Regions from separate parts of the Streptomyces sp. NPDC051211 genome, predicted to be linked through region 3. Evidence: riboswitches for the same ligand, from Rfam matches in the RefSeq annotation. Region 3 holds a riboswitch; each other region holds the start of a gene.
The links. Region 3 has a riboswitch for thiamine pyrophosphate ahead of AB0447_RS20275 (thiamine ABC transporter substrate-binding protein). Riboswitches for the same ligand answer to the same signal wherever they lie in the genome.

Region 1: another riboswitch for thiamine pyrophosphate. It lies ahead of thiO (glycine oxidase ThiO); the one in region 3 lies ahead of AB0447_RS20275 (thiamine ABC transporter substrate-binding protein).
Region 2: another riboswitch for thiamine pyrophosphate. It lies ahead of thiC (phosphomethylpyrimidine synthase ThiC); the one in region 3 lies ahead of AB0447_RS20275 (thiamine ABC transporter substrate-binding protein).

What each region holds. Positions count from the first base shown of each region.
Region 1 is NZ_JBFBAV010000023.1:32,976-40,259, reverse strand. Features, by position in the region: gene pknB (Stk1 family PASTA domain-containing Ser/Thr kinase) at 1-251, opposite strand, end outside; gene AB0447_RS22225 (thiazole synthase) at 576-1,370, opposite strand; gene thiS (sulfur carrier protein ThiS) at 1,375-1,575, opposite strand; gene thiO (glycine oxidase ThiO) at 1,584-2,753, opposite strand; TPP riboswitch at 2,751-2,863, opposite strand; gene AB0447_RS22210 (FAD-dependent oxidoreductase) at 3,024-4,187, shown strand; gene AB0447_RS22205 (Rv2175c family DNA-binding protein) at 4,288-4,653, shown strand; gene thiE (thiamine phosphate synthase) at 4,732-5,367, shown strand; gene metF (methylenetetrahydrofolate reductase [NAD(P)H]) at 5,454-6,371, shown strand; gene AB0447_RS22190 (hypothetical protein) at 6,415-7,284, shown strand, end outside.
Region 2 is NZ_JBFBAV010000007.1:157,526-164,809, reverse strand. Features, by position in the region: gene AB0447_RS10360 (hypothetical protein) at 1-109, shown strand, start outside; gene AB0447_RS10355 (hypothetical protein) at 136-816, opposite strand; gene AB0447_RS10350 (aldo/keto reductase) at 1,023-2,063, opposite strand; gene thiC (phosphomethylpyrimidine synthase ThiC) at 2,204-4,012, opposite strand; TPP riboswitch at 4,007-4,141, opposite strand; gene AB0447_RS10340 (YibE/F family protein) at 4,214-5,617, shown strand; gene AB0447_RS10335 (SsgA family sporulation/cell division regulator) at 5,718-6,167, opposite strand; gene AB0447_RS10330 (helix-turn-helix domain-containing protein) at 6,266-7,036, opposite strand.
Region 3 is NZ_JBFBAV010000019.1:72,417-79,700, forward strand. Features, by position in the region: gene frr (ribosome recycling factor) at 1-388, shown strand, start outside; gene AB0447_RS20265 (phosphatidate cytidylyltransferase) at 388-1,368, shown strand; gene rlmN (23S rRNA (adenine(2503)-C(2))-methyltransferase RlmN) at 1,471-2,583, shown strand; TPP riboswitch at 2,604-2,714, shown strand; gene AB0447_RS20275 (thiamine ABC transporter substrate-binding protein) at 2,805-3,899, shown strand; gene AB0447_RS20280 (iron ABC transporter permease) at 3,953-5,566, shown strand; gene AB0447_RS20285 (ABC transporter ATP-binding protein) at 5,575-6,591, shown strand; gene AB0447_RS20290 (hypothetical protein) at 6,684-7,284, opposite strand, start outside.

The DNA of each region.
Region 1 (7,284 bases), on a different contig from region 3:
TGGTCGAACACGGCGACCACGTTGGGGTGGGCGAGCCGGGCCACGGACTTCGCCTCCAGGATGAACCGGTCGACGAACCCGTGGTCGGCGGCGAGTGCCGGGTGCATCACCTTGAGGGCGAGGACGCGGTCCAGGCGGGTGTCGAGGGCGCGGTAGACCGTGGCCATGCCGCCGACCGCGATGCGGGCGTCGATGCGGTAGCGGCTGTCGAGCAGGCGCCCGACGAGGGGGTCATCCAGGGTCGTATCCACCCGGCGATTCTACGAGCGCCGGGTGCGGGCCCTGCCCGGCCGGGTGCCCTTGCAGCGCAGCTGTGACGTGGCTGCCGCCCGGCCGCCGCTGCGCGGGCCTGTCCCCCCTACCCGCCCCTTCCCCCTGTGCCTGATATGCGGCTCCGCCGCGTGGGGGGGCTCCGCCCCGGACCCCGCGCCTCGAACGCCGACGGGGCTGGATTTTCCAGCCCGTCCGGCGTTTGAGGACCGGGTCCGGGCAGAGCCCGGTTTCGGGAAGGGGCGGGGTGGGGGAAAGCTCCGCGCAGCGGCCGCCCGGGCCCCGCGGTCGGGCCCCCGGGCCGGTCAGAACGCCGGGCGTTCCGGGTCCAGGGTGGCGCGCCCCTCGGTGGGGGAGGACGCCTCGGCGAAGCGGCGGGGCGGGATGCGGCCCGCGCGGTGGGCCAGCCGGCCCGCCGAGACCGCGTCCCGCATCGCCGCGGCCATGAGCACCGGCTCCTGCGCCCGGGTCACCGCAGACGCCAGCATCACCGCCGCACACCCCAGCTCCATCGCCAGGGCCGCATCCGAAGCGGTCCCGGCACCGGCGTCCAGGATCACCGGCACCCCCGCCCGCTCCACGATCAGCTCGAAGTTGTGCGGATTGCGGATGCCGAGCCCGGACCCGATCGGCGAACCGAGCGGCATGATCGCCGCGCAGCCCACGTCCTCCAGCTTCCGCGCCAGCACGGGATCGTCGTTCGTGTACGGCAGGACCGTGAAGCCGTCGTCGACCAGGGTCTCCGCCGCGTCCAGCAGCTCCACCCCGTCCGGCAGGAGCGTCCGCTCGTCCGCGACGACCTCCAGCTTGATCCAGTCGGTGCCGAGGGCTTCCCGGGCCAGCCGGGCGGTCAGGACGGCCTCGCCCGCCGTGAAGCAGCCCGCGGTGTTCGGCAGGACGGCGATGCCGAGCCGGGTCAGGACGGAGAGCACGGAGCCCTGGACCGTGGGGTCCAGGCGCCGCATCGCCACCGTGGTGAGTTCCGTGCCCGAGGCGACCAGCGCGCGTTCCAGGACGTCCAGGCTGGGCGCCCCGCCGGTGCCCATGATCAGCCGGGAGGAGAAGGTGCGGCCGCCCAGGGTGAACAGATCGTCTGCCATGTCCTCAGCCTCCCTGGACCGCGGTGAGCACCTCGACGCGGTCACCCTCGCCGAGTGCGGTCGCGGGCCACTGCCCGCGCGGTACGACGGTTTCGTTGAGCGCCGCCGCGACCCCCGACGGGGCCTTGGTGAGGCCGGCCACCACCAGGTCCAGGGTGGTGCCGGCGGCGACCTCGCGCGGCTCGCCGTTGACGGAGACGGTCATGCGTACGGTCATGCGTACGACTCCTCTCGGACGGACGAGAACCGGCGGGGGGTGAACGGGCGGGCCGCCTCGGGGAGTTGCCCGGTGGCCAGGAGCTCCGCCATCACGTCCCCGGTCACCGGCGTGAGCAGGACCCCGTTGCGGTAGTGGCCGGTGGCCAGGTGCAGGCCCGGCAGGTCGGTGGGGCCGAGCAGCGGGGCGTTGTCGGGGGTGCCGGGCCGCAGCCCGGCCCGGGTTTCGGTGAGCGGGAGTTCGGTGATGCCGGGTACCAGCTCGTGGGCGTCCCGCAGCAGCTCGTACACCCCGCCCGCGGTGACCGTGGTGTCCCAGCCGAGTTCCTCGCTGGTGGCGCCCACGACGAGTTCGCCGTTCTCGCGCGGGACCAGGTACACGTGGCTGCCGCGGACCACCGCCCGTACCGTCCGGGACAGGAACGGCGCGTACGCGGCGGGTACCGACAGCCGCAGCACCTGGCCCTTCACCGGGCGGACCGGGGGGACGGCCCCCACCGGTACGCCGGCCAGCCGGCCGCTGAGGCTGCCGGCCGCCAGGACGACCTGGCCGGCGGTGAGCTGGGTGCCGTCGTCGAGGACGGCACCGGCCGCCCGGTCGGCGGTCACCGTCAGGCGTTCGGCGTTCGCCCGGTGGAAGACCACGCCGGCGCGCTCGCAGGCGGCCAGCAGGGCGGCGGCCAGCCGGCGCGGGTCCACCTGGTGGTCGCCGTCGACGCGCAGTCCGCCGCGCACGCCGGGAGCCAGCATGGGCTCCAGGCGGCGGCATTCGCGGCCGGTCAGCCACTCGGACTCCAGGCCGCAGCGCTGCTGCAGGGCGTGGAGTTCGCGCAGGTGGAGCCGGTCGTCGGAGTCCAGGGCGACGGACAGGGTGCCGCAGGCCCGGTAGCCGATGTCCAGGCCCCCGCTGGCCTCGGCGAGTTCGGCGGCGAAGGCCTCGTACCGGGCGGCGGAGGCGGTGTTGAGGGCGAGCAGGGTCTCCTCGCCGTAGTGCAGTTCGGTGACGGCGGCCAGCATGCCGGCCGCGACCTGGGCGGCTCCGCCGCCGGGCGCCGGGTCGGCGAGGGCGACGGTCAGGCCGCGGCGGGCGGTCCGCCAGGCCGTGACCAGCCCGATGATCCCGCCCCCGATGACGAGGACGTCCGACCTGTGGGTGGATGAGTGCATGGGCGTCCAGCCCCTCCCTTCGCCGGCATGATCCGGATCAGGTTCGTACGGTCGGAGGCCGTCCAGCCTCCCTCTCAGCCCGGTGCGTCCGGACTCCCGCGGATGGGTACGGTGGCCAGACTAACCCCCGCCCCGAGGGCCGGGTAAGGCCGCCCGTTCCTGATGTGGCGTCAGGTAGTTAGGGTGTGCGGCGTGAACGATCAGACGGAACAGATCGAACGGGCCGAAGAGAACACCGCCCCGGCCGGCGTGGTGATCGTCGGTGCCGGAATGGCCGGTGTGCAGACGGCGGTCGCCCTCCGCGAGGCGGGCTACGGCGGCCCGGTCGTCCTGCTGGGCGCCGAACCGCACCAGCCCTACGACCGCCCCCCGCTGTCCAAGGCCGTGCTGCTCGGCACGGCCGAGGGCTCCGCCTTCGAGGTCGACTTCGAAGACCTCGGCATCGAGCTCCGGCTCGGCGTGGAGGTCACCGGGGTGCGCGCGGCCGACCGGGAGGTCGACACGGCCGCCGGACCGGTTCCGTACGGCGACGCCCTGGTCCTCGCCACCGGCGCCGAACCGCTGACCCTGCCCGGCAGCGAAGGCGTCCCCGGAGTCCACCTGCTGCGCACCCTGGACGACGCGGAGCGGCTGCGTCCGGTGCTGGCCGCGGCTCCGGAGGTGGTGGTCGTCGGAGCGGGCTGGATCGGCGCCGAGTTCGCCACCGCCGCCCGGGAGGCCGGCTGCGCGGTCACCGTGGTCGAAGCCGCGGACCGGGTGCTGCCCGGCGCCCTCCCGGCCGAGGTCGCCGCCCCGATGGCCCGCTGGTACGCCGAGGCCGGCGCCCGGCTGCTCACCGACGCCCGGGTCGCCTCCGTCGAGCCGGGCCTGGTCCGGCTCGCGGACGGCCGCGAGCTGCCGGCCGGCGCGGTGGTCGTCGGCATCGGGGCCCGCCCCGCGACGGGCTGGCTGACCGGCTCGGGCGTGGCCCTCGGCCCGGACGGCTCCGTCACCGCGGACGACCGGCTGCGCACCTCCCTGCCCGGCGTGTACGCGGTGGGCGACTGCGCCTCCTTCCCGTCCGCGCGGTACGCCGCCCGGCTGCTGGTGCACCACTGGGACAACGCCCTCCAGGGCCCGCGCACCGTCGCCGCCAACATCCTCGGCGCGGACCTGGCCTACGACCCGGTGCCGTACTTCTGGTCCGAGCAGTTCGGCCGCTTCGTCCAGTACGCCGGCCACCACGCCGCCGCCGACACCCTGCTGTGGCGGGGCGACCCGGCCGAGCCGGCCTGGTCGGTGTGCTGGCTGCGGGACGGCGCCCTGACCGCCGTACTGGCCGTGGGCCGCCCGCGGGACCTGGCGCAGGGGCGCCGCCTGATCGAGTCCGGCGCCGCCGTGGACCCGGCCAAGGCCGCCGACCCCGGCGTTGCCCTGAAATCGGCGGTGCTCTGACGGCCCGCCGAGGCCCCTCCCACGGGGCTTCACGCCCGGGCACAGCCACGGACGCGCCGCCCGGCTACCGACTGTCGGTCCGGGATGGCAGGCTTGTCCCGTGACCGAGATTGACGCAAAGATCGATGCTCTCGTCCCCGAGTGGCTCTACCTCCCCGACATCGCCGAAATGCTCGACGTCGAGGTGACCAGAGTCCGCCAGCTGGTCAAGGAGGGCCAGCTCATCGCCGTACGGCGTGGTGAGAACCGCGCCCTGCAGGTGCCTGCCGCCTTCATCGACGGCGACAAGGTGGTCAAGGGCCTCGCCGGCACCCTGACCCTGCTCCGGGACGACGGCTTCACCGACGAAGAGATGCTGGAGTGGCTCTTCACCGCGGATCCGACCCTGCCCGGCACCCCCGCGCAGGCGCTCAGCGAGAATCGCGGCACGGAGGTGAAGCGCCGCGCCCAGGCGCTCGCCGTCTGATCCGACTGTTCGATCCGCTCCACGCGGTGTACGGGCTCCAGCGGGTGCCCGTACACCGCCCACCCGGGGGGTTTTCCCATGTCCTTGGCCGACGCACGGCTCTACCTCTGCACCGATGCCCGCAAGCGCCAGGGTGACCTGCCCGAGTTCCTGGACGCCGTCCTCGCGGGCGGCGTGGACATCGTCCAGCTCCGCGACAAGGGCATGGAGGCGGGCGAGGAGCTGGAGCACCTCCAGGTCTTCGCTGAGGCCGCCCGCCGGCACGGCAAGCTCCTCGCGGTGAACGACCGGGCGGACGTCGCCCACGCCATCGGCTCCGACGTGCTGCACCTCGGCCAGGGCGACATCCCCGTCCCGGCCGCCCGCGCGATCCTGCCCCCCGGCGTGCTCATCGGCCGGTCCTGCCACGCCGAGGCCGAGGTGGACGCCGCCGTCGCCGAGGCCGGCGTGGACTACTTCTGCACCGGCCCCTGCTGGCCCACCCCGACCAAGCCGGGCCGGTACGCCCCCGGCCTCGGGCTCGTCCGGTACGCGGCCTCCCTCGAGCAGGACCGCCCCTGGTTCGCCATCGGCGGCATCGACGCCTCCAACCTGGACGAAGTGCTGGACGCCGGCGCCACCCGCGTGGTCGTCGTCCGGGCCCTCACCGAGGCCGAGGACCCCGGCGCCGCCGCGGCCGGCCTCGCCAAGCGGGTCCGCGAGCGCCTCGCCTAGCGGGCCTGCTGCGGAAGGTGTCCAAAAACGTGTCCAATGGATGGACGCGGCTTCGGCGTGCCGGAGCGCCCGTCTAACCTGCCCGTATGGCCCTTGGTACCGCTTCGACCTGGACAGACCGTGCACGCACGGTCCATGACCTGCTCGCGTCCGGCACGCCCTCGTACTCCTTCGAGTTCTGGGCCCCCAAGACCGAGAAGGGCGAACGGAACCTCTGGAACGCGCTCCGCAGGGTCGAGGCGGTCGCCCCGAGCTTCGTCTCGGTGACCTACGGAGCCGGCGGCTCCACCCGCGGCGGCACCGTCAAGGCCACCCAGGAGATCGCCGAGGACACCACCCTCACCCCGGTCGCGCACCTGACCGCCGTGGACCACTCCATCGCCGAGCTGCGCCACGTCATCGGCCAGTTCGCCGACGCCGGCATCCGCAACATGCTCGCCCTGCGCGGCGACCCGCCGGGCGACCCGATGGGCGAGTGGGTTCCGCACCCGGACGGCGTGCTCTACGCCGCCGACCTGGTCCGGCTGCTCAAGGAGTCCGGCGATTTCTGCGTCGGCGTCGCGGCCTTCCCCGAGATGCACCCGCGCTCCTCGGACTGGGATACGGACATCCGGCACTTCGTGGACAAGTGCCGCGCCGGGGCCGACTATGCGATCACCCAGATGTTCTTCGATCCGGAGAATTATCTGCGGCTCCGCGACAGCGTCCAGAAGGCCGGCTGCGAGACCCCGATCATCCCTGAGGTCATGCCTGTTGTGGGCATCAAGCAGCTCGACCGGCTGCCGCAGCTCAGCACCGCAGTCTTCCCCCCGCACGTGAAAGAGCGCATGCTCGCGGTCAAGGACGATCCCGCCGCTGTACGCTCCATTGGCATCGAGTTCGCCACGGAGTTCTGCGCGCGGCTGCTGTCCGAGGGTGTCCCGGGGCTGCACTTCATCACGCTGAACAATTCCACGGCGACTCTCGAGATCTACGAGAACCTCGGCCTGCACCAGCGGGCCTAGACCGGCCGCACCCCGTCGGCGGCCGTAGCGAGAGGGGCCAGGCATGGGGATGTACGTCCTCTACGGCGCATTCGGCTTGGTCGCGTTGTGGCTGCTCGCCGAGGTCCTGCTGCAGTACAAGGCCCGGCTGCGCTGGCGTCTGCTCGCTTTCGCCGGGTTCCTGGGCGTGGTCGCCGGAGTGATCCTGCCCTCGGTGCCGGTCATCGGCGCCGGCGCGGCCGCCTTCGCCCTGGGCCAGACCCTGGTGACCCTCTCCTTCCGCAAGGGCTTCGTGGCGGGCTGGGCGCTGCGCCGCGGCGAGGAGGTCCCCGAAGCCGAGGAGCCGCCCACCAGGCGCCGCCGGGGCGCGCCGGCAGCCCGCCGGGAGCCCGCACTGCAGGTCTCCGGGCTCGCGTACGAGGCGCCGAGCGCCCCGGCCCGGCCCGTGGTGGCGGACGGGGACGGGCCGGACCCGGTGTTCTTCAGCCCGCAGCCGCTGCCCGAGGACACGGGCTCGTACGGCATCCAGAGCTTCCAGGACCAGGGCGGCCAAGGCGGCCAGGGGCAGGGCTACGCCTCCGGGGGCTTCGCGCCCGGCGGGTTCGCCCCGGCGCCCGATCCCTCGCAGACCGCCCCGTTCGCCTCCCCCTTCGGCACCGGCGAGCAGGACGCCCACCAGTACGCGGCCTACTACGACCCGCAGACCCAGGGCGGCACCGGCCAGTACGACTATTCGGGCGGCTACCAGACCGGCGGCGAGCAGCAGGTGTACGCGGCCTACTCCGACCCGTACATCGGCACCGCGGGCGTCGCCCAGCCCCAGGCCTACGGCTACGCCGACCCCTACACCCAGGGCCAGTACGCCATGGACACCCCGCCCGGCGGCGTCTGGGTCCCGCAGCAGCGGTCGGACGAGGCGCAGGCCTACCCGCAG
Region 2 (7,284 bases), on a different contig from region 3:
GCCCGATTTCACCAGCCCGGGACCCACCTCGCAGGGGTCCCGGCCCGGCTACACGGCTCCGGACTTCACCAGCCCGGACTTCGGCGGCCCGGAACGCGAGCCGGAGTAGCCTGCCGGCTCGGCGCCGCCTTTACTTCAGTGCTTCACCGTGGGCGGCGGGGGCGGCGGGTCGCCCGGGTTCGGCTGGACGGCCGGGTCGTCCCACACCCCGTCGCATTCGAGTTCGTTCTCACCCGGGTCGACGTTGCAGAAGGTCTCCCAGATCACACCTCCCGTCGTGACCACCTCGATCACCAGCCGGTTGGCCTGGTGGCCGATGGAGATCGCGCAGGCGCCGGACGGGAACCTGCCCTGCGGATTGAGGGTGAGGTCGTACCAGGTCCAGGGCCCCACCGTGACGTTCTGAACCTCGCGGATGCCGGCGTACGCGTTGCCGTCGCCGGGGAGCACCGCCTTGAACTCCCGGTCGTTGTTGTCCCGTACGGAGTCGATGTCCACACAGGCGCCGTCGCCCTTGGGACCGCGCGGTCCCGGCGGGCCGGGCGGGCCGACCAGGCACTTCGCCTTCTTGGGCGGGTCGGCCGTGGCCTTCCCCTTCTTCTCCGGCCCGTTCATGACCGGCTCGCACTCATCGTGCCCGTCGGCCGGGCTCGCCTGCGTGACCGGCGGCCGGAACCCCGGCACGGCCGCCATCGCGGGGGTGGTGATCCCTGCCAGCACCAGCGCGGCCGTTGCGAGGGTGCCACCCGTCAGCCGGGCCGCCCGTCTGGGCAACAGGCCGGTGAAAGTTCTGCTCGTCCTGCCTTCAGGACTCATGCGCCGCTCCTTGCGACAACCGGAAAACCGGATCGGATGATGCTCAGGAAGTCGGACAGCACTTCCGGGGCCATCCTGAGGACCACCGCCACCGCCGCGGCGCCGCCTCGCCCGTTTGTCAGCGGATCGGCCCATCACCGGCCCCCCACTTGGGTGCCCGGCGGTGCCACGCGGCCCGGCCCGGAACACGATCCGTCGGGCTCCCCCTAGCGGTCCGCGGCCGGCCGGCGCCGCTGGGCCGGGTCGGTCAGGGCGGTGGGCCGCCAGGCGCCGTCCGCCTGGTACAGGTTCGTGCCCGGCGGCACGATCTCGTCGATCCTGTCCAGGGTCTCGTCGTCCGGCACCACCGACACGCCCTTCACCAGGGATTGCATCTGCTCCATGGTGCGCGGCCCGATGATCACCGAGGTGACCGCCGGATGCACGAGCGGGAAGGCGACGGCGAGCTCGGGGAGGGTGCATCCGATCGCCTCCGCCACCTCGATCAGCCGCCCGGCGGCCTCAAGCTTCGCGAGGTTGCCGGGCACGGCGGGGTCGAAGCGCCCCGGCGTCAGTGCTGCCCGCCCGCTGGTCAGGTCGACCTCCCGGCCCGGCCGGTACTTTCCGCTGAGGAACCCGGAGGCCAGCGGACTCCAGGTCAGCACGCCCATCCCGTACCGCCGGGCGACCGGGAGCACGTCCTTCTCCACCCCGCGCGCGAGGATCGAGTACGGCGGCTGCTCGGTCCGGAACCGCGGCAGGGCGCGCCGCTCGGACACGTGGTGCGCCTCGGCGATCTCCTCGGCGGGGAAGGTGGAGCAGCCGAAGGCGCGGATCTTCCCCTCGCGCACGAGGTCGCCGAGCACACCGAGGGTCTCCTCGATGTCCGTCCGGGGGTCGGGCCGGTGCACCTGGTACAGGTCGATCCAGTCCGTACCGAGCCGGGTGAGGCTCTCCTCCACGGCCCGCACCAGCCAGCGCCGCGAGTTCCCGCTCCGGTTGCGGCCCTCGCCCATCGGGAAGTGGCCCTTGGTGGCGAGCACGACGTCCTCGCGCCGGCCCTTGAGGGCCTTGCCGACGATCCTCTCGGACTCTCCGGCGGAGTACATGTCGGCGGTGTCCACGAAGTTGATGCCCTCGTCGAGCGCCGCGTGGATGATCCGTACGCAGTCGTCGTGGTCCGGGTTGCCGACCGCGCCGAACATCATCGTGCCGAGGCAGTGCACGCTCACCTCGATGCCGGTCCCACCCAGGTTTCTGTATCGCATCGTCATACCGGCGCACCCTAAGAGCTGGAGTGCACTCCAGCTCAAGCCCCAAAAAAAATGAGCCGGGAACGGGCCGGCCCGCGACTCCCCCCATGAGGTCGCGGGCCGGCCCGTCCGCCGGGCTCGGTCCGTCCGCGCGGTCAGTCCGCCAGCGGCAGGTAGACGCGGTTGCCCGCGGCCGCGAACTCGGCCGACTTCTCCGCCATGCCCGCCTGGATCTCGTCCGCCTTCAGGTCCCCGCCGTGCTCGCGGCGGATGTCCTGGGAGATCTTCATCGAGCAGAACTTCGGGCCGCACATGGAGCAGAAGTGCGCCGTCTTGGCCGGCTCGGCCGGGAGCGTCTCGTCGTGGAACTCACGGGCCGTGTCGGGGTCCAGGGCCAGGTTGAACTGGTCCTCCCAGCGGAACTCGAAGCGGGCGTCCGACAGGGCGTCGTCCCACTCCTGGGCACCGGGGTGGCCCTTGGCCAGGTCCGCCGCGTGCGCCGCGATCTTGTACGTGATGACGCCGGTCTTCACGTCGTCGCGGTTGGGCAGGCCCAGGTGCTCCTTGGGCGTGACGTAGCAGAGCATCGCCGTGCCCCACCAGGCGATCATCGCGGCGCCGATGCCCGAGGTGATGTGGTCGTACGCCGGGGCGACGTCCGTGGTCAGCGGGCCCAGCGTGTAGAACGGGGCCTCCTCGCAGATCTCCTGCTGGAGGTCGATGTTCTCCTTGATCTTGTGCATCGGGACGTGGCCCGGGCCCTCGATCATCGTCTGGACGTTGTGCCGCTTGGCGATGGTGTTGAGCTCGCCCAGCGTCTTGAGCTCGGCGAACTGCGCCGCATCGTTGGCGTCCGCGATCGAGCCGGGTCGCAGGCCGTCACCGAGGGAGTAGGTGACGTCGTACGTCGCGAGGATGTCGCAGAGTTCCTCGAAGTTCGTGTAGAGGAAGTTCTCCTTGTGGTGCGCCAGGCACCAGGCGGCCATGATCGAGCCGCCGCGGGAGACGATGCCGGTCTTGCGGCGGGCGGTCAGCGGCACGTACGGCAGCAGCACGCCGGCGTGGACCGTCATGTAGTCGACGCCCTGCTCGGCCTGCTCGATGACCGTGTCCTTGTAGATCTCCCAGGTCAGGTCCTCGGCCTTGCCGTCGACCTTCTCCAGGGCCTGGTAGAGCGGCACGGTGCCGATGGGGACGGGGGAGTTGCGCAGCACCCACTCGCGGGTGGTGTGGATGTTGCGGCCGGTAGAGAGGTCCATGACCGTGTCCGCGCCCCAGCGGGTCGCCCAGGTCATCTTCTCCACCTCCTCCTCGATGGAGGAGGTGACGGCGGAGTTGCCGATGTTGGCGTTGACCTTCACCAGGAACCGCTTGCCGATGATCATCGGCTCGATCTCCGGGTGGTTCACGTTGGCCGGCAGCACTGCGCGCCCCGCCGCGATCTCCTCGCGGACGACCTCGGGGGAGACGTTCTCGCGGATCGCGACGTACTCCATCTCCGGGGTGATCTCGCCCCGGCGGGCGTACGCGAGCTGGGTGACGGCCTGGCCGTCGCGGCCCCGGCGGGGCAGGCGGGGGCGGCCCGGGAACACCGCGTCGAGGTTCTTGAGGCCACCGCGGGGCGAGGTGTGCTTGATGCCGTCGTCCTCGGGGCGGACCGGACGGCCGGCGTACTCCTCGGTGTCACCGCGGCCGATGATCCAGTTCTCGCGGAGCGGCGCGAGCCCGCGCCGTACGTCGGTCTCGATCTGCGGGTCGGTGTACGGGCCGGACGTGTCGTACAGCGTGACGTCCTGGCCGGTGGTCAGGTGGACCTGGCGAACCGGCACCTGGATGTCGGGGCGGGAGCCCGTGACGTATCCCTTGTGCCAGCCCGGCTTGCGCTCTTCCCGACCGACCTGGCCGTCCCGGCCCTCCTGGCCGTCCTGGCTGGTGGCAGGCGTGCGTGCATCCTGAATGGTCATGAGACCTAATCTCCCTACGCCGGCATTACCCGGTAACAGGTTCGGCGGTCGACGCAGCCTCCTCCCGTACGTGCGTACGGTGATCAGCGCCCTCTCAGCCCGGTGCTCCGAGCTCCCGCGTTGTGCAAAGTAGCCCCCACGCTAGCGTCATCTGTGGCGTGCTGAACAGTGGGCCCCCTCATCTCTTGCGATGATCAGCCCGTGACGTCCTTGCCGCAGCCCCCCACCGGTCCCACCGAACCCACAGGTAACTCCGACCCGTCCGGCCGCGGTGATCACGGCCTCCACGGGCACGGGAACCATGGGCACAGTCATGGGCACAGCCACGGCCACGGACCGGCGGCTCCCGTCTCGAAGCACCTGCGCAAGGTCATCGCCGCCGTGCTGATCCCCTTCGCCACCGCCGTCCTGGTCGGCCTGGTGGTGCTGTGGCCGGGCGGCGCACCCGCCCACGAACGCACCGGGGTCGGCTTCGACCGCCAGACCCAGCAGGCCGCGGTCGTCGCCCTGGAGACCGTCGACTGCGCCTCGGTCAACGCCGCGCAGGTGCCGCCCACCGGGGACACCTCCACTCCTCAGGGCCGTGAAGCGCAGGCCAGGCAGAACGGCCAGTGCAAGAAGGCCACCGTCGAGATCGGCACCGGCCCGGACAAGGGCCGCACCTTCGTCGAGATCGTCCAGCCGGGTGCGCCACGGCAGCTGGAGCACGGGCAGGGCGTGGTCGTCGCGTACGCGCCGGACGCCCCGCGCGACCTCCAGTACTCCGTGATCGACGTGAACCGGAAGCTCCCGATGGCGCTGCTCGCAGGCATCTTCGCCATTGCGGTGGTCGCGGTGGGACGGCTGCGCGGGCTGTTCGCACTGATCGCACTGGCCGTCAGCTTCGGCATCCTGACCCTGTTCATCCTCCCGGCCATCCTCCAAGGTTCGAACCCGCTGGTCGTCGCGGTGGTCGGGGCCAGCGCCATCATGCTGATCGCGCTCTACATGTGCCACGGCCTGACCGCGCGTACCTCGGTCGCTGTCCTCGGCACACTGGTCTCGCTGCTTCTGATCGGGCTGCTGGGCTCGCTGTTCATCGACTGGGCGTTCCTGAGCGGCAACACCGACGACAACACCGGGCTGATCCACGGGCTCTACCCGGACATCGACATGAGCGGCCTGCTGCTCGCCGGCGTGATCATCGGATCGCTCGGCGTCCTCGACGATGTGACGGTCACTCAGACCTCGGCGGTCTGGGAGCTCCACCAGGCCGACCCGTCGATGGGACCGCGCGCGCTGTACCGGGCGGGCATCCGGATCGGCCGCGACCACATCGCATCCGTGGTCAACACTCTGGTCCTCGCCTATGCGGGCGCGGCCCTGCCGCTGCTCCTGTTGTTCTCGATCGCGAACAGCAGCATGGGAACGGTGGCCAACAGCGAGCTGGTCGCGGAGGAGATCGTCCGGACCCTGGTGGGCTCGATCGGACTGGTGGCCTCGGTGCCGGTGACAACGGCGCTGGCGGCGCTGGTGGTTTCGGCCGACCGACCGGGTTCCCCGGCCGCCGGGCCGGCCGGGTCAGGGCCGGTCCGCGGCGGTCGGGGCCGCCGCCGCAAGCGCTGAAGGCACACACTGATCGCACGTGCGGCGCACGGGTGTGGTGGGGGTGAGGGCGCTCGGCGCTGGCACGCCGAGCAGTCGAGCGGTTGGTGCGCCGGGCCGGTCAGCCCGCGTTCTGCTCGTTCTGCTGCGCGCCGGCAAGGATCTTGCCGAGGGCCTCGTCGAGGTTCTCCTCGAAGTCGCCGAGGTTGCGCTCCTGACCGAGCGGCACGAGCCGGTCGGTCCGGTCGAGGAAGGCCACCAGCGGCGCGGCACCGGCCCTGAACAGCGCCCGGTCACCGCCGACCTGGAGCCGGATGTGGACATCGGACAGGTCCTCGGGATGGGTGGGGGCGATGTGCACATCGCCGTCACCGCACGGCTTGTTGATGCCGTCGAGGAGAAGCTCCCGGCCGAACGCCCAGGTCACGGGCGCATCGCCGGGAAGGTGGAAGGTCAGGCGTACGGCATAGGGGTCACGAGCTTCGTACCGGAGTTCCACCGGGATCCGGAACGAGAGCTCCTCGGAAACGAGGAAGCTCATCATGACCTCTGCCTGTACCGACTCGCGCATTGCCTACCCCGCAGTGATTGGAAGTGGCCAGGAATGGTCCCCCAAGGCCCTCTTGACAAGAGTGGTGGACGGGCTGGCAGATCACAAGGAGTGAGTTTTCAGATACTGATAGAGAAGGAGAGCGTACTCAACAGCGCGCCTACTTCACTCCGCAGCCGATCAACTGCACAGCGCAATCGGGCTTCCTGGTGCAGGGGAAGGGAAATGGCCATGGTCGCGGCGGCGTCACCCGCTGTAATCGGAATGGCTGCGCATACCGTGCCCAAGGCATATTCCTGTCGCTCGGTCACGGGTTGCATCCGCTCCATGGCGGAAATTCGTTGTTCCATCGCCCGCATGTCCTGGACTGTGTACGGGGTGACGGCTTCGACCGGGTGCCGGTCGTAATGGTCCCGGCGGGCCTTCTCGTCGAGCTGGCTCAGCAGGCACTGGCCGATGGCGTGCGCATGGCCGGTGGCGCGGAAGTCCGCCCATTCCTCACAGGCGGGATGGCCCGGGGTGTCGGCGACGCCGACCACCTCGATTTCACCCTCCCGGTACACCGCGAAGTAGACGGGGGCCCCGACCACGTCGCGGAAGTGGGCGAGCGAGTCGAGGATCATGCTGCGACGTTTCTGCTGCAGTCCACCGCCGGCCAGCCGCCCGGCAGCGTCCCCGAGCATGAAGACTCCGCTTTCCCGGCGCAAATAGCCCTCGTGGGTGAGCGTGCGCAGCAGGTGGTACGCGGTGGGAAGCGGGAGCCCGGCCTCGCGTGCCAGCTGTTTGGCAGGGGCTCCCTCGCTATGGGACCCCGCGGCTTCGAGCAGTCTCAGCGCCCGCTGCACCGAACCGATCAGCGTCGGTACAGCGGCATTGTGAACCGAAGACAAAGCTCACCCCCAGGCGTGGCGGCGGGCCTTGGGGGACCCGCCCTGCGGGGGCCGCCCCCGCTTGTGCCATGTCTCCTGGGGGTCGTGCTCGGCGGCTAACGACATAACCGCAGGTCAGAGCGGTGTTGCAGGTCGAGTGCCCAGGGTCGGCACAGATTGCCACTCTATCCGCCGATTCCCGTGGTGTGAGTGGTTTCGCACCTCACGTTCCCTCACCTGGGTTAATCCCGGGGGCTCCTGGGGCTGCC
Region 3 (7,284 bases):
CTCGGTGCCCGAGCCGCGCATGGCGATCGTCACCCCGTTCGACAAGAGCGCCCTGCGCAACATCGAGCAGGCCATCCGCGACTCCGACCTGGGCGTCAACCCCAGCAACGACGGCAATATCATCCGGGTGACCTTCCCGGAGCTGACGCAGGACCGCCGCAAGGAGTACATCAAGGTCGCGCGCACCAAGGCCGAGGACTCCAAGGTCTCCATCCGCTCCATCCGCCGCAAGGCGAAGGACGCCCTCGACAAGCTCGTCAAGGACAAGGAGTCCGGCGAGGACGAGGTGCGCCGCGCGGAGAAGGAGCTCGACGACACCACCGCGAAGTACGTCGCGCAGGTGGACGAGCTGCTCAAGCACAAGGAAGCCGAGCTCCTCGAGGTCTGATGAACGACTCTCCCTGGGAGGCGGAGCCGGTTCCGGCAGGTCCCGCATATGATCGGGGGGCCGCCCTCGCGGGCGGCCCCCCGTTCCGCGCCGACATGCCGCCGCAGGAGCCCATGCCCACGCCACCCCCGCAGGCCCCGCAGGACGCCTCGCCGCCGCCGAAGAAGCGCGCCGGGCGTGACCTGCGTGCAGCCATAGGGGTCGGTGTCGGCCTCGGCGCCGTCATCTTCGCCTCGCTGCTGATCGTCAAGGCCGTCTTCGTCGGCGTCATCGCCGTCGCCGTGGTCGTCGGCCTGTGGGAGCTGACCTCCCGGCTGCAGGAACGCAAGGGCATCAAGGCACCGCTGGTGCCGCTCGCGGTCGGCGGCGCCGCCATGGTCATCGCCGGGTACGTCCGGGGCGCCGAGGGCGCCTGGGTCGCGATGGCGCTGACCGCGCTGGCGGTGCTGGTGTGGCGGATGACGGAACCGCCCGAGGACTACCTCAAGGACGTCACGGCGGGGGTCTTCGCGGCCTTCTACGTGCCGTTCCTCGCCACCTTCGTCGCGATGCTGCTGGCCGCCGACGACGGCCCGCAGCGGGTGATCACCTTCCTGGTGCTCACGGTGGTCAGCGACACCGGCGCGTATGCGGTGGGCTGGCGCTTCGGCAAGCACAAGCTGGCCCCGCGGATCAGCCCCGGCAAGACCCGCGAGGGCCTGTTCGGTGCGATGGCCTTCGCGATGGCGGCCGGCGCGCTGTGCATGGAGTTCCTGATCGACGACGGCTCCTGGTGGCAGGGCCTGCTCCTGGGTCTGGTGGTCGCCGTCAGCGCCACCCTGGGCGACCTGGGCGAGTCGATGATCAAGCGGGACCTGGGCATCAAGGACATGGGCACCCTGCTCCCCGGCCACGGCGGCATCATGGACCGGCTGGACTCGCTGCTGCCGACGGCCCCGGTGGTCTGGCTGCTGCTGGCGGCCTTCGTGGGCACCGGCTGATCACGCCGTACCGCTGCGAGGGGCCCGTACGGGGCCCAACCGTTACTCTGGAAGGGCGCGCTGCCGGTGCAGCGCGCCTTTCGTCTTAGAGGAGTACCTGCCATGGCCCGCCCCGCTCCCGGTGAGCTCACCTTCGTCGCGCCCCGCGGGGCGAAGAAGCCACCGCGGCACCTGGCCGACCTGACCCCCGCCGAGCGGCGTGAGGCGGTCGCCGCGATCGGGGAGAAGCCCTTCCGGGCCAAGCAGCTCTCCCAGCACTACTTCGCCCGGTACGCGCACGACCCGGCCGAGTGGACCGACATCCCGGCCGCGGCCCGCGAGAAGCTCCGCGACGAGCTGCTGCCCGAGCTGATGACCGTGATCCGGCACATCTCCTGCGACGACGACACCACCCGCAAGACCCTGTGGAAGCTCCACGACGGCACCCTCGTGGAGTCCGTCCTGATGCGCTACCCCGACCGGGTCACCATGTGCATCTCCTCGCAGGCCGGCTGCGGCATGAACTGCCCGTTCTGCGCCACCGGCCAGGCCGGCCTGGACCGCAACCTGTCCACCGCCGAGATCGTCCACCAGATCGTCGACGGCATGCGCGCCCTGCGCGACGGCGAGGTCCCCGGCGGCCCGGCCCGCCTCTCCAACATCGTCTTCATGGGCATGGGCGAGCCGCTCGCCAACTACAAGCGGGTGGTCGGCGCCATCCGCCGGCTGACCGACCCGGAGCCCGACGGCCTGGGCCTGTCCCAGCGCGGCATCACCGTCTCCACCGTCGGCCTGGTCCCGGCCATGCTCCGGTTCGCCGACGAGGGCTTCAAGTGCCGGCTCGCCGTGTCGCTGCACGCCCCGGACGACGAGCTGCGCGACACCCTGGTACCGGTGAACACCCGCTGGAAGGTCCGCGAGGTGCTGGACGCGGCCTGGGAGTACGCCGAGAAGTCCGGCCGCCGCATCTCCATCGAGTACGCGCTGATCCGCGACATCAACGACCAGGCCTGGCGCGGCGACCTGCTGGGCCGGCTACTCAAGGGCAAGCGGGTGCACGTCAACCTGATCCCGCTGAACCCGACCCCGGGTTCCAAGTGGACCGCCTCCCGTCCCGAGGACGAGCGCGCGTTCGTCCAGGCCATCGCCAACCACGGCGTGCCGGTGACCGTCCGTGACACCCGCGGCCAGGAGATCGACGGCGCCTGCGGCCAGCTCGCCGCCAGCGAGCGGTAGGCTGGCCCCCGTACATCTGCATATTCCGACAGGGGAGCGCCACAGCGCTGAGAGTGCGGCACCCGTCAGGCCGCAGACCCTCTGAACCTCGCCCGGGTCATTCCGGGTAGGAAGTTCGGTCAACACCTCAAGCTGTTGCGCCCTGCCCGGGTGCCCCGCTCGATCCAGAGCGCCCGGGCGGGGCCGCGTCTTCTCCTGGTCATCCCAGGAGGAAATGTTCCGTGAGCACCACCAAGAAGATCGCGGGTACCGCGCTCGCAGCGGCGCTGGGCGTCAGCACGCTGGCCGCGTGCGGCGGCGACGCCAAGGACAAGGGCGCCGCGAGCGGTGAGCCCAAGTCGAAGACCGTCACCCTGGTCAGCCACGACTCCTTCAACGCGTCCGACGCGGTCCTGAAGGAGTTCGAGAAGCAGACCGGCTACAAGGTCAAGGTGGTGAAGAGCGGGGACGCCGGCGCCGCGCTCAACCAGGAGATCCTCACCAAGGGCAAGCCCCGCGGCGACGTCTTCTTCGGTGTCGACAACACCCTGCTGTCCCGGTCGCTCGACAACGGCATCTTCACCCCGTACGAGGCCAAGGGCCTGGCCGGGGTCGGCGAGGCCTACCGGCTCGACGCGGAGCACCGGGTCACCCCGATCGACACCGCCGACATCTGCGTCAACTACGACAAGAAGTACTTCGCGGACAAGAAGCTCGCCCCGCCGCAGACGCTGGACGACCTGATCAAGCCCGAGTACAAGAACCTCCTGGTCACGGAGAACGCCGCGACCTCCTCCCCGGGCCTCGGCTTCATGCTCGCCACCGTCGGCAAGTACGGCGAGAAGGGCTGGGAGGACTACTGGAGCAAGCTCAAGGCCAACGGCGTCGAGGTCGTCGACGGCTGGGAGCAGGCCTACAACGAGCGGTTCTCCGGTTCCGCGGGCGGCAAGAAGGCCAAGGGCGACCGGCCGCTGGTCGTCTCCTACGCCTCCAGCCCGCCGGTCGAGGTGCTGTACGCCGAGCCGCAGCCGGCCGAGGCGCCGACCGGTGTCTCCACCGGCACCTGCTTCCGCCAGATCGAGTTCGCCGGGCTGCTGAAGGGCGCCAAGAACGAGGCGGGCGGCAAGGCCCTGCTGGACTTCATGATCGGCCAGGGGTTCCAGGAGGACATGCCGCTGAACATGTTCGTGAACCCGGTGATCAAGGACGCGAAGCTGCCGGAGATCTTCACCAAGCACGGTGTGGTCATCGAGAAGCCCGAGACCGTCGCCCCGGACACCATCGCCGAGAACCGTGAGCAGTGGGTCAAGGCGTGGACCTCGCTCGTCGTGAAGTAGTCCGCGGCAGCAGCGTGAAGCAGCGCAACGGCACGGCCGTCCGGCTGGCCCTGATGGCCGTGCCCCTCGCGTTCTTCGCGCTGTTCTTCGCCTGGCCCGTCGCGTCCATCGTCGGGCGCGGGCTCAAGACCGACACCGGCTGGCAGTTCGGCCGGATCGGCGAGGTGGTCGCCCGGCCCGACATCGCCGACGTGCTCTGGTTCACCACTTGGCAGGCGCTCGCGTCCACCGCGCTCACGCTGCTGATCGCACTCCCCGGCGCATACGCCTTCGCGCGCTTCGAGTTCCCCGGCAAGCAGCTGCTGCGCGCCGTGGTCACCGTGCCGTTCGTGCTGCCGACCGTGGTCGTCGGCACCGCCTTCCTCGCCCTGGTCGGCCGGGGCGGCCTGACCGACGAGCTGTGGGGCGTCCGGCTGGACACCACCGTCTGGGCGATCCTGCTGGCCCACGTGTTCTTCAACTACGCCGTGGTCGTCCGTACCGTCGGCGGGCTGTGGGCCCAGCTGGACCCGCGCCAGGAGGAAGCCGCCCGGGTGCTCGGCGCCGGCCGGTTCGCGGCCTGGCGGCGGGTGACCCTGCCGGCGCTGGCCCCGGCGGTGGCCGCGGCCGGCCTGATGGTGTTCCTGTTCACCTTCAGCTCCTTCGGCGTCGTACTGATCCTCGGCGGACCCTCGTACGCCACCCTGGAGGTGGAGGTCTACCGGCAGACCGCGCAGCTGCTGGACCTGCCGACGGCGGCCGTGCTGACCCTGGTGCAGTTCGCCGCGGTGGGTGCGATCCTCGGCATCCACGCCTGGACCGTGCGCCGCCGGGAGACCGCGCTGCGGCTGGTCGACCCGTCCGGTACGGCGCACCGGCCGCGGGGGTTCGCCCAGCGGGCGCTGCTCGGCGGGGTGCTGGTCACGGTGGCGCTGCTGATCGTGCTGCCGCTCGGCGTCCTGGTGGAACGTTCCTTCGACGCTCCCGGCGGCTACGGCCTCGGCTTCTACCGGGCCCTCCAGGACGCCGGGGCCACCGGCACCTTCCTGGTGCCCCCGCTGGAGGCGGTCTGGAACTCCCTCCGGTACGCGCTGGCCGCCACCGCCATCGCCCTGCTCATCGGCGGACTCGCGGCCGCCGCCCTCACCCGGCGGGCCGGCCGCTTCGTCCGCGGGTTCGACGCGCTGCTGATGCTGCCGCTGGGGGTGTCTGCGGTGACCGTCGGCTTCGGCTTCCTGATCACCCTGGACGAGCCGCCGTTCGATCTGCGGACCTCGTGGATCCTGGTGCCGCTGGCCCAGGCCCTGGTCGGCGTGCCCTTCGTGGTGCGGACCATGCTGCCGGTGCTGCGGGCCGTCGACGACCGGCTGCGGGAGGCCGCGGCGGTGCTCGGCGCCTCGCCCTGGCGGGCCTGGCGGGAGGTGGACCTGCCGCTGGTCCGCCGGGCCCTGCTGATCGCGGCCGGGTTCGCCTTCGCCGTCTCGCTCGGCGAGTTCGGGGCGACCGTCTTCATCGCCCGGCCCGACCAGCCGACCCTGCCGGTGGCCGTGGCCCGGCTCCTCGGACGGGCGGGCGAGCTCAACTACGGCCAGGCGATGGCGCTGAGCACCATCCTGATGCTGGTGTGCGCGGTGTCCCTGCTCGTCCTCGAGCGGCTGCGGCCCGACAAGACCTCCGGAGAATTCTGATGCGCGGAATGCTGGAACTCGAGGACGTATCGGTCCGCTTCGGCGAACGTGCCGTGGTCGACTCCGTGCACCTCGACGTCGCCGAGCACGAGATCGTGTGCGTGCTCGGCCCGAGCGGCAGCGGCAAGTCCACCCTGCTGCGGGTGATCGCCGGACTGCAGGAGGTCTGTGCGGGCCGGGTCCGGCTCGGCGGCGCCGACCAGGCCGGCGTGCCCGTGCACCGGCGCGGGGTGGGCCTGATGTTCCAGGACCACCAGCTGTTCCCGCACCGGGACGTGGGCGGGAACGTCGCGTTCGGCCTGCGCATGCAGGGCTCCCGCCGGGGCTCCCTGGACGCCCGGGTCGCGGAACTGCTCCAGCTGGTCGGCCTGCCGGGCGCGGAGCGGCGCGCGGTGGCCTCGCTGTCCGGCGGCGAACAGCAGCGGGTCGCCCTGGCGCGGGCCCTGGCCCCGTCGCCCCGGCTGCTCATGCTGGACGAGCCGCTCGGCCAGCTGGACCGGGGGCTGCGGGAACGCCTGGTGGTCGAACTGCGTGCGCTGTTCTCCCGGCTGGGCACCACCGTGCTGGCCGTCACCCACGACCAGGGCGAGGCCTTCGCCTTGGCCGACCGGGTGGTGGTGATGCGGGACGGCCGGGTCGCCCAGGCGGGTTCCCCGCTGGAGGTCTGGCAGCGGCCGGCCTCGGAGTTCGTGGCCCGCTTCCTGGGCTTCGAGAACGTGGTACCGGCCACTGTGTCCGCCGGCGCCGCGGACACCCCGTGGGGCCGGATACCGGTCCCGGCCGGCACCCCGGACGGGAAGGGCCGGCTGCTGGTCCGCCCGGCGGGCGTCCGGCTGGGCGGCGAGGGCCTGCCCTGCACGGTGGAGGCCCGCACCTTCCGCGGCACCCATGTGGCGGTCACCCTGCGCCCGGAGTCGGGCCCGCCGCTTGAGGCCGAGTGCGAGCTGGCGGAAGCGCCGGAGGTGGGTGCCGCCGTGTCGGTCACCTTCACGGCGGCGGACGTGGTGCTCCTCCCGGCGGAGTAGCGGACCCGCCCCGCGTACGGCCGACGGCCGACGGCCGTCGCACCGGCCGGTCCGCGCCTCTGCGGCCCGGGTCCGGCCGGCCCGGGGACGCGCTACCGCACCCCGACCGGCTCGGGGGCCGGCTCCGCGGCGGCCGCCGCCTCCGGCTCGTGCTTGCCGAACCAGGCCACCGCCACCGCGCCGCCCACCGCGAGCAGGAAGCCCAGCACCGCCAGCCAGCCGAGGCCGGCGCGCGAGGCGTCGCCCAGCCACAGGACGCCGATCGCGCCGGGCAGGACCGTCTCGCCGACCACCAGGGCCGCCGTCGCCCCGTTGACCGAGCCGATCTGCAGGGCCACCGTGTGCAGGTACATGCCGCCGGATCCGGCGATCAGGATGGCGTACAGGGCGGGGTCGGACAGCAGGGCACCCAGGTCGAACGGGTCGACGCCGTCGAGGATGCGCACCCCGACGCCCAGGGCGCCGAACCCCAGACCGGACAGCAGACCGGCGAGGATCGCGGCCCGCCCGCCGAGGAACCGGACGGCCACCGTCCCGCCCACGATGATCAGTACGGTCACGGCCAGCAGCCACCAGTGGGTGGACACCGGGGTGTGGCCGCTGCCCTCGTGGCCCGCCGCCGTGGCGAGCAGCACCAGCGCGGCACAGACCACCCCGATGGAGGTCCACTCCTTGCGGGTCAGCCGGATCCCC